DNA from 3 places in the Microbacterium sp. BG28 genome. Region 2 is predicted to be linked to each of the others. Evidence: predicted binding sites of a transcription regulator. Region 2 holds the regulator's gene; each other region holds the start of a gene.
What was found. Region 2 encodes HrcA, which represses chaperone genes, less so after heat shock. Its sites were predicted from a motif close to TTNGCACTCGNNNNNNNCGAGTGCNAA; they were not measured.

Region 1 (3,271 bases), on a different contig from region 2:
AGGAGGCGACGGGCGGACTTCTCGTGGAGGGCTACGGCATGACCGAGACCTCGCCGGTCGCACTCGGCAACCCGATCGGGCCATCGCGGCGCCCCGGCACGGTGGGTGTGCCTTTCCCGAGCACCGAGATCCGGGTCGTCGACCCCGACGACCCTCGCGTCGACCGTCCGGCCGGAGAGGCGGGGGAGCTGCTCATCCGCGGGCCGCAGGTGTTCCAGGGTTATTGGCAGCAGCCCGACGAGACGGCGGCCGTGTTGCTTCCGGGAGGCTGGCTGCGCACCGGTGACATCGTGACGGTCAGCGAGGACGGCTTCGTCACCGTCATCGACCGCGTCAAGGAGCTCATCATCACCGGTGGCTTCAACGTCAGCCCGACCGAGGTCGAGCAGGTACTGCTGCTGCATCCGGATGTGGCAGAGGCGGCCGTCGTCGGCATCCCGCGCCCTTCGGGTGGAGAGGATGTGGTGGCCGCGATCGTCACCCGCGAGGGCGCGGTCTTCGACGCGTCCGCGCTGCGAGACTTCGCGCGCACGCACATCACCTCGTACAAGGTGCCCAAGCGGATCGTGGAGGTGAAGGATCTGCCGCGGTCGCAGATCGGCAAGGTGCTGCGCCGGGTCGTCCGCGAGCGCCTGTCGTCCCGCTGAGTCAGGCGCGCGAGAGGGTCACCAGACCGCGGCGCGAGGCGGACTTCGCGAGCCCTTCCGTCTCGGCGAGACGAAGGGTGCGCGCAGGCAGCGGAGGAAGCTCGGATGCGATGCCCTTGGCCTGCTTCGCGATGCCCACCAGCAGTGCCAGGTCGACGCCGGGCGCGGTGACCTCGAGTCGCGCGTAGTCGCTCGTGGTGCCCCATCGCAGCCGCTCGATCTCGCTCAGCCGAAGCGCGTGTGTCGCCTCACCTGCCGTGATCCACATCCGGTCGCGTGATACGCGCACGCTCGCCTCGACCGAGCGTCTGCGCAACAGCGCGGTGACGATGAGGTAGGCCGGGAAGGCGAAGAGCGCCCCGAGCGCGAGGATCAGCAGGCGGGGTCCGAGTCGCTCGACGATGGTGCTGAACATGATGAGCGCCGTCGTGACGACCGCCCCCGTCACGACGATGGTGGCGACCATCCACACGGTGAGCTCCCGCATCCGCATCGGGATCGCCCGGAAGCGGACGATGACCGCATCGCCGTCGTTCTCCCAGGCGAGCGGTACCCGCGGCTGTGCTCGGGTCTTGCCCGGTAGGAGGTTGATGACGCGGTTGAGCAGCGTGATCCAGACCCACCCGGCGGCGGGCGGCAGCGCGAAGAGCACTCCCGTGTAGACCGCGCGTGGCGCGCCGGGGGCCAGCAGGTGCGGAACCAGCTCGATCGACGCGTACAGGGCCGGTGCGAGCGCGACGGCCACGAGCAGGTGGACGATCGCGCCGGTCGGATGCGGCATGCGCACCGTGAGGTTCACGAACCAGATCCCGCTCAGTGCCCCCGCGATGATCGACATCAGGTACGAGAAGAATCCGCCATCGGTGCGGTATCCGGGCAGTGCCGCCAGGATGCAGGCGACCGCCCAGACCAGCGGATTCAGGGCGATCCTCCGCAGCAGAGGCGGCCGTCTCGCCGCCTCGGCGGGGTCGTTCACCCGCCGATTCTATGAGGTCGCAGAAGCGCTCTGGAGGGCCCTGTGAGAACTAGCACTCTCCATGCGAGAGTGCTAATCTGTGATTGTTGAGCCAAGGGGGCTCAACTTAGGGACTACGGGTCGGATCCCGCATCCGATCCCGCTCGAGAGGAGACGACTATGGCTGCATACGACTCGCTCCGTGACCTGGAGCGCATGGCGAACACGTTCTTCGACACCGCGCGGCGCGGCCCTCGGCAGATGCCGATGGACCTCTACCGCGACGGTGACCACTACGTCCTCACCGCCGACCTGCCGGGCATCGATCCCGGATCGGTCGACGTCGACATCGACGGTCAGCTGCTCACCATCCGTGCCGAGCGCACACTGTCGGCGGGTGATGGAGTCACCTGGATCACGCGGGAGCGGACGTCGGGCACGTTCCTGCGTCAGTTGAGCCTCGGCCAGGGGCTCGACACCGAGAAGATCTCGGCGAGCTACCGCAACGGCGTGCTGAGTGTCACGATCCCCGTCAGCGAGAAGGCCAAGCCGCGCAAGGTCGAGATCGTGACGGGTGACGACGCCCCCGCGCTGCAGGTCTCGGAGTCGCAGAGCTGACGCATCGCGGACAGCAGTAAGGGCCGGTCGGAGAGGCTTCCGACCGGCCCTTGTCCCTTTGCACCAAGAGTGTCCTGCAATCACATGTCGGTAGCTGCCACAGCAAAACAACTACCGTGCGAGCACTCTATAACGGTGAGATAACGGAGGGGAAGAGGTTTCCGTTACCTTTTCGTGATTCTTTGCTGACGCATAGCCGACTGTCGGGTTAGCGGTCGCGGACGGGGGTAATCAGCACCCCGCCGAAGCGCGCCTCGGAGTACTCCCACTCACGTCCGTCGACCCACACCCGCGCCGAGGCGCACGGGAGGGACTCGTGCTCGCCGTCCGGCCAGTGCAGGACGAAGCCGCCGCCGAAGGAGGCGTTCGATCCGGTGACGCGGGCGCCGTCCGCATCCACGGCGCGAGCTTCGCACTCGTCGCAGAGATACTCAGGGTACCGGTCCGACTGCGCGACCTGGGCGCCGCAGTTGGGGCACGGCTGCGTGCCGCGGGAACCTGGGAGGAACGCACTCATGGGCACGAGTGTAGGTCGGGTGCTCGTGCCGCCGGCGGGAGCCAGATCGTGAGCCGCACGGCGTCGTCCGGCAGGTGGAGGATCTCGTAGCTCCGTTCGACGACGACACCGTCTGTCCCGCGGATGCGGGTGGTCGCGCCCCGGCGCCGCTCGACGATGTGCCCGCCCCACCACGCCGCGAACTGCGGACTCTTCGCCCCGAGCTCGCGTACGAGATCTCCCAGTCGAGGATCGTCGAGGCGGTCGACGTTCGCCGCGCGGAGGTGGGCGACGGCGCCGCGGGCGAGTTCCTCCCAGTCGAGGAATGTCTGGCTGGCGCGCGGGTCTGTGAGCAGATAACGGCAGGTGTTCCGGTGCCCGGGCGGAAGCTCGGCGAGCCCGGCGTACAGCGACATCCCCTCCTCGTTCGCTGCGACGATCGTGCTGAACCTGTCGAGCACGTACGCGGGCTGCGGACGGATCGCTGCGACGAGAGCCGACATCCGCGGGACGAGATCGGCGTCGGAGGTCGGATCCGCCGGAGCGGCGTCGGCG
Region 2 (3,271 bases):
AGACGAAGCCGAGCTCGAGGGCGTGCGCGGCGCGGAGATCACGGATCGGGCTCGGCCAGGCGAACTCGTAGACGAAGGTGGGTGCGCGGCGCGCACGCGCGACCTCGATCGCCGGCCGTCGTACGGCTACATCGGTCAGGACCTGTCCGATGATCTCTCCCGCTGAGGCGTTGGGGAACGCCGCTCGGTACGCGCGCCAGACGCCGCGCGGAAGACGCTTCGCGAGAGCGAGGAGGGCGTACGTGCGCCGCGAGAGCTTCGCGAGCGCCTCGGGCGGATACCAGAGGCGGTACTCATCGGTGTTGGTGCCGATGAGTACCGGAACGTCGGCATCGAGGAGCGCGAGCCGAGGATTCTCGGGCAGCGTCGTCGGATCGACGGTGGCGTTGTATCCCGGCGCCGCCTTGAGAAGGGTCGATGCCGCCGAGAGCTCGTCCCTCGCCGCGACGAGACGCTCCGGCGGCATCCGGCGGAACTCCTCGGCGGTGGCGGGGATTCCGAGCCGGCGAGCGATGTCGCGCGCCGGACGGGCGGCGCGCTCCGGCGTCGCGGTGTCCAGCGGCCCCGACTCGATGATCGCCCCCGCGATGAGCGGACGCAGGTCCGCGCGGGCCAGAAGCGCGGCGACGACGGCGCCGCCGGCAGACTCGCCGAAGATCGTGATCCGCGAGGGGTCGCCCCCGAAGCGGGCGATGTTTCGGTGGGTCCACCGCAGTGCTTCGGCAGCATCCGCCAGTCCGATGTTCCGCGGGGCGTCGGGCAGGACCGAGAACCCCTCGGCGCCCAGACGGTAGTTCGCCGAGACGAAGACGACGCCGTCGCGGGCGAAGGGGGTGCCGTCGTACGTGCTGATCGCCGCCGTGCCGCGCTCGAGCGCTCCACCGTGGAACCAGAGCATGACCGCGGCGCCGTCCGCATCCGCCGGTCGCCACACGTTGACCGTCAGGATGTCGTCGCCGGGAATGAGGGTCGAGGGGAGGAGCTTGCCGATCTCGCCCGGGTAGGGCGACTGCGGCGATGTGGGCCCGAACGCCGTGGCGTCTCGCACGCCCTCCCAGGCCGCGACGGGCTCGGGCAGAGTGAATCGCCGTGCTCCGACCGGAGGTTCCGCGTAAGGGATGCCGAGGTAGCGCTCGATCCCCTCGAAGCGGGTCCCGGAAACGGCTCCGGTCTCGGTGTGGACGACGGGATGCGACATGCGACCTCCTCTCGAGAGTCTACGGGTGGCCCTCCGGCGACTTCCCTCGTGAGCGCGCTAGAATTGGCACTCCCAGACCTCGAGTGCCAGGAGGGAGTGCGCATGGTCAGCGATCGGGGACTCGACGTGCTTCGGGCGATCGTCCAGGACTACGTCGAGACGCGCGAACCCGTCGGCAGCAAGTCGATCGTCGAACGCCATTCTTTCGGCGTGTCCGCGGCGACGATCCGCAACGACATGGCACTGCTCGAGGATGAGGAGCTCATCACCGCACCGCACACCTCGTCCGGCCGTGTGCCGACCGACAAGGGCTACCGCGTCTTCGTCAACCACCTCGCCGAGCTCCGCCCGCTCACGAGTGCCCAGCGCTCGGCGATCACGGCGTTCCTCGGGGCTCCGGCAGACCTCGACGACATGCTCGGGCGCACGGTTCGCGCTCTGACCCAGCTCACCGGTCAGGTCGCCCTCGTGCAGTACCCGTCGTTCGAGCGCGCGAGCATCACGCACGTCGAACTCGTCCACCTCGGCGGCTCGCGTCTGGTCGTCGTGCTCGTCACCGACACCGGTCGGGTGTCGCAGCGTCTGATGGCGGGGCCCGAGCCGCTCGAGGAGACGGATGTGGCGACGCTCCGCGTGCAGGTCTCGGTCCTCGTGACCGGGCGACCCGTGCGCGAGGGCACGCAACGCGTTGCGCAGGCGCTGGCCGAGACGTTGACCGACAGCCGAGCCGACCGCGCCCTCGGCGCCCTCCTGCGCACCGTCGGCGAGGAGCTCGACGAGTTCCGGCAGGACCGACTGGTCATGGCGGGAACCGCCAACCTCGCCCGGGCCGAAGGTGACTTCCGCGGCAGCATCTACCCGCTGCTGGAAGCCATCGAGGAACAGGTCACGCTGCTACGTCTGATGGGCGAGATGGTGGCCGACGAGCAGGGGCTCGCCGCATCTATCGGACGCGAGAACGAGGCGTTCGGACTCGTCGAGGCGTCGGTCGTGGCCAGCGATTACGACACCACCGGGGGGCAGGCGCGCGTGGGCGTGCTCGGACCCACTCGGATGGACTACTCCAGCAACCTCGCGGCCGTCCGTGCCGTGGCTCACTACCTGGGCCGTCTGCTGGAAGAAGACGAACGCGCGCGCTGAGCGCGTGCGAGACGATTCCGCGGTATGCGGACGGGAAGGCTGAAGTGGCAGACCACTACGAAGTACTCGGGGTGCCTCGCGACGCATCGCAGGACGACATCAAGAAGGCGTACCGCAAGCTCGCGCGCCAGCTGCATCCCGATGTGAACCCCGGTGAGGATGCGGCAGAGCGCTTCAAGCTCGTCACGCACGCCTACGACGTGCTGAGCGACAGCGAGCAGCGTCGCCGGTACGACATGGGCGGCGACAGCGGCGGGTTCGGCGGCGCGCAGGGCTTCGGCGGGTTCAGCGACATCTTCGACACGTTCTTCGGCGGCGGCGGTGCGGGACGGGTGCGCCCGCGTTCGCGCACCGAACGCGGCCAGGACGCCCTCGTTCGCGTCACGCTGGAGCTGCGGGAGGTGATCTTCGGCGCCCATCGCGACATCGAGGTGGACACCGCCGTGCTGTGCGAGACGTGCGAGGGCGGGTGCTGCCAGCCCGGGACGTCGCCGGTCACGTGCGACATCTGCCACGGCAGCGGCCACGTGCAGCGGACGGTCCGGAGCCTGCTGGGCAACGTCGTCACCAACCAGCCGTGCGCGACGTGCCAGGGATACGGCACCACCATCCCGTACCCGTGCGCGACGTGCCAGGGGCAGGGTCGGGTGCGTGCGCGCCGTACGGTCTCGGTCGACATCCCCGCGGGCGTGGAGACGGGCCTGCGGCTGCAGCTTCCCGGCTCGGGCGAAGTGGGTCCGGCGGGCGGCCCCCACGGCGACCTGTATCTGGAGATCACGGTGGCCGCCGACGAGGTCTTCAGTCGCGACGGCGACGACCTGCTCGCGACACTCGACGTCTCGATGCCCGACGCGATCCTCGGCACCACCACCAGGATCGAGGCGCTGGACGGCCCGGTCGATCTCGAGCTGCGTGCCGGAGTCCAGGCCGGCG
Region 3 (3,271 bases), on a different contig from region 2:
CGCCCGTGGATGTGCGGGCGCAGGTCGCGCAGCATGAGGAGTTCCCGGCGACGACCGCGACCCTGCCGACGACGGATGCGGCGTCGCCCGCGAACTTCGCGACGCTCTCCCTCGGTTTCGCGGTGGTCGCCCTGGTCGTCGCCATCGTGGTCGGCTGGGGCTTCCCGATCGGCATCGGCGCGGTCGTGCTCGGGCTCATGTCGTTGCGCGGGCGCGTGGAGAGCCGCCCGATCGCGGCGTGGGGGGTCGCGCTCGGTGCGCTCTCGTTGCTCTACAGTGCGGGATGGCTCATGTACGCGGGCATCCAATCGGGATGGATCGGCTGATTCCCGGAGAGAGCGCTCCCCGATCCGAGCCGGCTTGATAGGTTCGCAGACATGGGGATCGAGTGGGGACGAATCAACCCTGTGGTCGTCGTGACGGCCGGGGTTCTGGCCTGCATGCTGGTGCCGAGCGCGGTGTTCCTCGCCGTGTCGGCGTTCCTCGCAGGCAATGCGCTGCTGGGGGCGGTGGCGGTCGTCGCGGCGGGCGGGATCGTGATCGCAGCCGCCGCCGCGTTCGTCTGCGCGGCGACCGTGTTCCGACGACGCGCGGCCGTCGGCGAGGGCTGATCAGACGCGGTCCGCGAGGATCGCCGTCCGCTTGTCGCCGATCCGCGTCAACAGCAGCGTGGCCGACGCGTCGCCTGTGAGCTTGAGTCGGGTGCGCAGCGTGGCCGGGTCCACGTCGACGCCGCGTTTCTTGATCTCGAGCGTGCCGATGCCGCGCTCACGGAGCGCCTTGGCGAGCTTCTTCTCGTCGGCGGGCAGCTGCTCGCGCACGCGGAAGCTCTGCACGAACGGGCTCGTGACCGGCTGGTCCGAGGTGAGGTAGGCGATGTGTTCGTCCAGAGTGCCCGCATCCAGCGACCGGGCGACGTCGCCGATCAGGCGGGAGCGGATGACGGCGCCGTCGGGCTCGTGCAGGAACGCGCCGAGCGGGCGGGGGGCGACGTCCTCGGCGTCGTGGCCGGACGTGAGCTCGTGCACCTCGTCGCCGCGGACGACGAGCGCTGCACGCCGGACGCCCTCGCGGGCGAGCTCCCGGGAGAAGATCACGAGCTCGATCGTGGATCCGTCCACACTGATCCACTGCGCCTCGACATCGTCGGGGATGTTGCCGCGATCGAAGCCGGGACCGAGCTTGATGCCGGTCGGGATGCGCTCGGCGACCTCGAATGCCCAGCTGAGCGCGGGGCTGTACTCGTCGGCCCGCAGGCGATCGTTGTGAGCGCCGCCGACCGGGCGCCTGGCGGGGTCGAGCCATACCGCATCCCGGTCGGTGAGGTCGACATCCTCCGCGCGGGCGTGCGAGACCGTGACCGTGTCGGCGAAAGGCGCCAGGTTGTACGCGGCGACCGCCGCGGTCGGCTCGTCGGCGTCTACGGCGGTGACCTCGAGTCCGAGGGCTGCGAACCCCAGGGCATCGCCGCCGATGCCGCATCCGAGATCCGCGATCCGGCGGCGTCCCGCATCCCGGAATCGACCGGCATGGCGGGCCGCCACACTGAGGCGCGTGGCCTGCTCGAGGCCCGCGGGAGTGAAGAGCATCCGCCCGGCGAACGGTCCGAACTTCGCCGCGGCGCGGGAGCGGAGCCGCGCCTGACCGACGACGGCCGAGACGAGGTCGGGCCCGTGTCCTGCGGCGCGGAGCCTGCTCACGGCCGCGGCGACCGCTGCCGTCGACTCGATCGGGCCCGTCTCATCCAGCAGGCGCAGGCCCTCGGGGGTGAGAAGGGCGCGTAGCTCGCTCATCTCCATCGCTCCAGCCTAGGTGCGACGTCGTGTTGGCACTCGCGTTGCACGAGTGCCAGGACGCCTCTAGACTTGCTATTAGCACTCTCGGTGTGAGGGTGCTAACTGAGTCTTCCGTTTCACGAAGCGAGAAAGAAGAGGTAGACCGTGTCGGTTTCCATCAAGCCGCTCGAGGACCGCATCGTCATCCAGCAGGTCGAGGCCGAGCAGACCACCGCTAGTGGCCTGGTCATCCCCGACACCGCCAAGGAGAAGCCCCAGGAGGGCGAGGTCGTGGCCGTGGGCCCCGGCCGCATCGACGACAACGGCAACCGTGTTCCGCTCGACGTCGCCGTCGGCGACCGCGTGATCTACAGCAAGTACGGCGGCACCGAGGTCAAGTTCGGTGCTGACGAGTACCTCGTGCTCTCCGCGCGCGACGTGCTCGCGGTCGTCGTTCGCTGACATCGCCTGCTCGAAGCCCCCGGCCGTTCGGTCGGGGGCTTCGTTCGTTGCGGGCGCGCCCCCACCCGCGCCACGGTTCTAGGCTGGGTCGGTGAATCCACGCACTCCCACCGAGCAGGGTCTCGCCGGCGGCCTGTACGCCTTCTCCGCATATCTGTTGTGGGGCGTACTGCCGCTGTACTTCCTGCTGCTCGCGCCCGTGGGCGCGTTCGAGATCGTGGCGTGGCGCATCCTGCTGTCGCTCGTCTTCTGCGCGCTCCTGATCGCGGTGACGCGCTCGTGGCGACGTCTCGCTGCGATCCTGCGCCAGGGTCGGCTCGTCGCCCTCACGGTGCTCGCCGGCATCCTGATCTACGTCAACTGGCAGACCTATCTGATCGGCACGCTCAGCGGCCACGTCATCGAGACGAGCCTCGGCTACTTCATCAACCCGATCGTCACGGTCCTGCTGGGCGTGCTCGTGCTTCGCGAGCGGCTGCGTCCGACGCAGTGGGTCGCGATCGGACTCGCCACCGCCGCGGTCGTCGTGATCGTGATCGGGTACGGCGCCATGCCGTGGATCGCCCTCATCCTCGCGTTCTCGTTCGGCTTCTACGGACTCGTGAAGAAGAAGATCGGCCCATCCGTGGATGCGGTCAGCGGGCTGACCCTGGAGTCGCTCTGGCTCACCCCTCTCGCCCTCGTGCAGCTGGTCGTGGTGGCGCTGACGACCGGGCTGGGCTTCGCGTCCGCCGGGGTGGGCACCACGGTGGCCCTGGCGCTGGCGGGGGTCGTGACGGCCGTTCCGCTGCTGCTGTTCGCCGCAGGGGCGCGCCGGGCGCCGTTGACGCTGCTGGGTATCGTCCAGTTCGTCGCGCCGGTGCTGCAGTTCCTCATCGGATGGTGGGTGCTGGACGAGCCGATGACGGCAGGACGCTGGGCGGGCTTCGCGCTCGTGTGGGCGGCTCTGATCCTGCTCAGTGCGGATTCGATCGTCGCCTCGCGTCGAGCGCGCAAGGGCGCAGGATTGCAGAACGCTCCGTCCGACGTGGCCG

Region 1: the regulator HrcA is predicted to act here: its motif matches at 1,673-1,699, upstream of SK224_RS02040 (Hsp20/alpha crystallin family protein).
Region 3: the regulator HrcA is predicted to act here: its motif matches at 1,826-1,852, upstream of groES (co-chaperone GroES).

Annotation. Positions count from the first base shown of each region.
Region 1 covers NZ_JAXCHA010000001.1:400,992-404,262, reverse strand. The annotation lists gene SK224_RS02050 (long-chain-fatty-acid--CoA ligase) at 1-647, shown strand, start outside; gene SK224_RS02045 (hypothetical protein) at 649-1,623, opposite strand; gene SK224_RS02040 (Hsp20/alpha crystallin family protein) at 1,783-2,220, shown strand; gene SK224_RS02035 (hypothetical protein) at 2,429-2,737, opposite strand; gene SK224_RS02030 (helix-turn-helix transcriptional regulator) at 2,734-3,271, opposite strand, start outside.
Region 2 covers NZ_JAXCHA010000002.1:848,392-851,662, reverse strand. The annotation lists gene SK224_RS10020 (carboxylesterase/lipase family protein) at 1-1,198, opposite strand, end outside; gene hrcA (heat-inducible transcriptional repressor HrcA) at 1,301-2,338, shown strand; gene dnaJ (molecular chaperone DnaJ) at 2,383-3,271, shown strand, end outside.
Region 3 covers NZ_JAXCHA010000003.1:577,871-581,141, forward strand. The annotation lists gene SK224_RS13830 (hypothetical protein) at 1-326, shown strand, start outside; gene SK224_RS13835 (hypothetical protein) at 378-611, shown strand; gene SK224_RS13840 (THUMP-like domain-containing protein) at 612-1,799, opposite strand; gene groES (co-chaperone GroES) at 1,941-2,237, shown strand; gene rarD (EamA family transporter RarD) at 2,329-3,271, shown strand, end outside.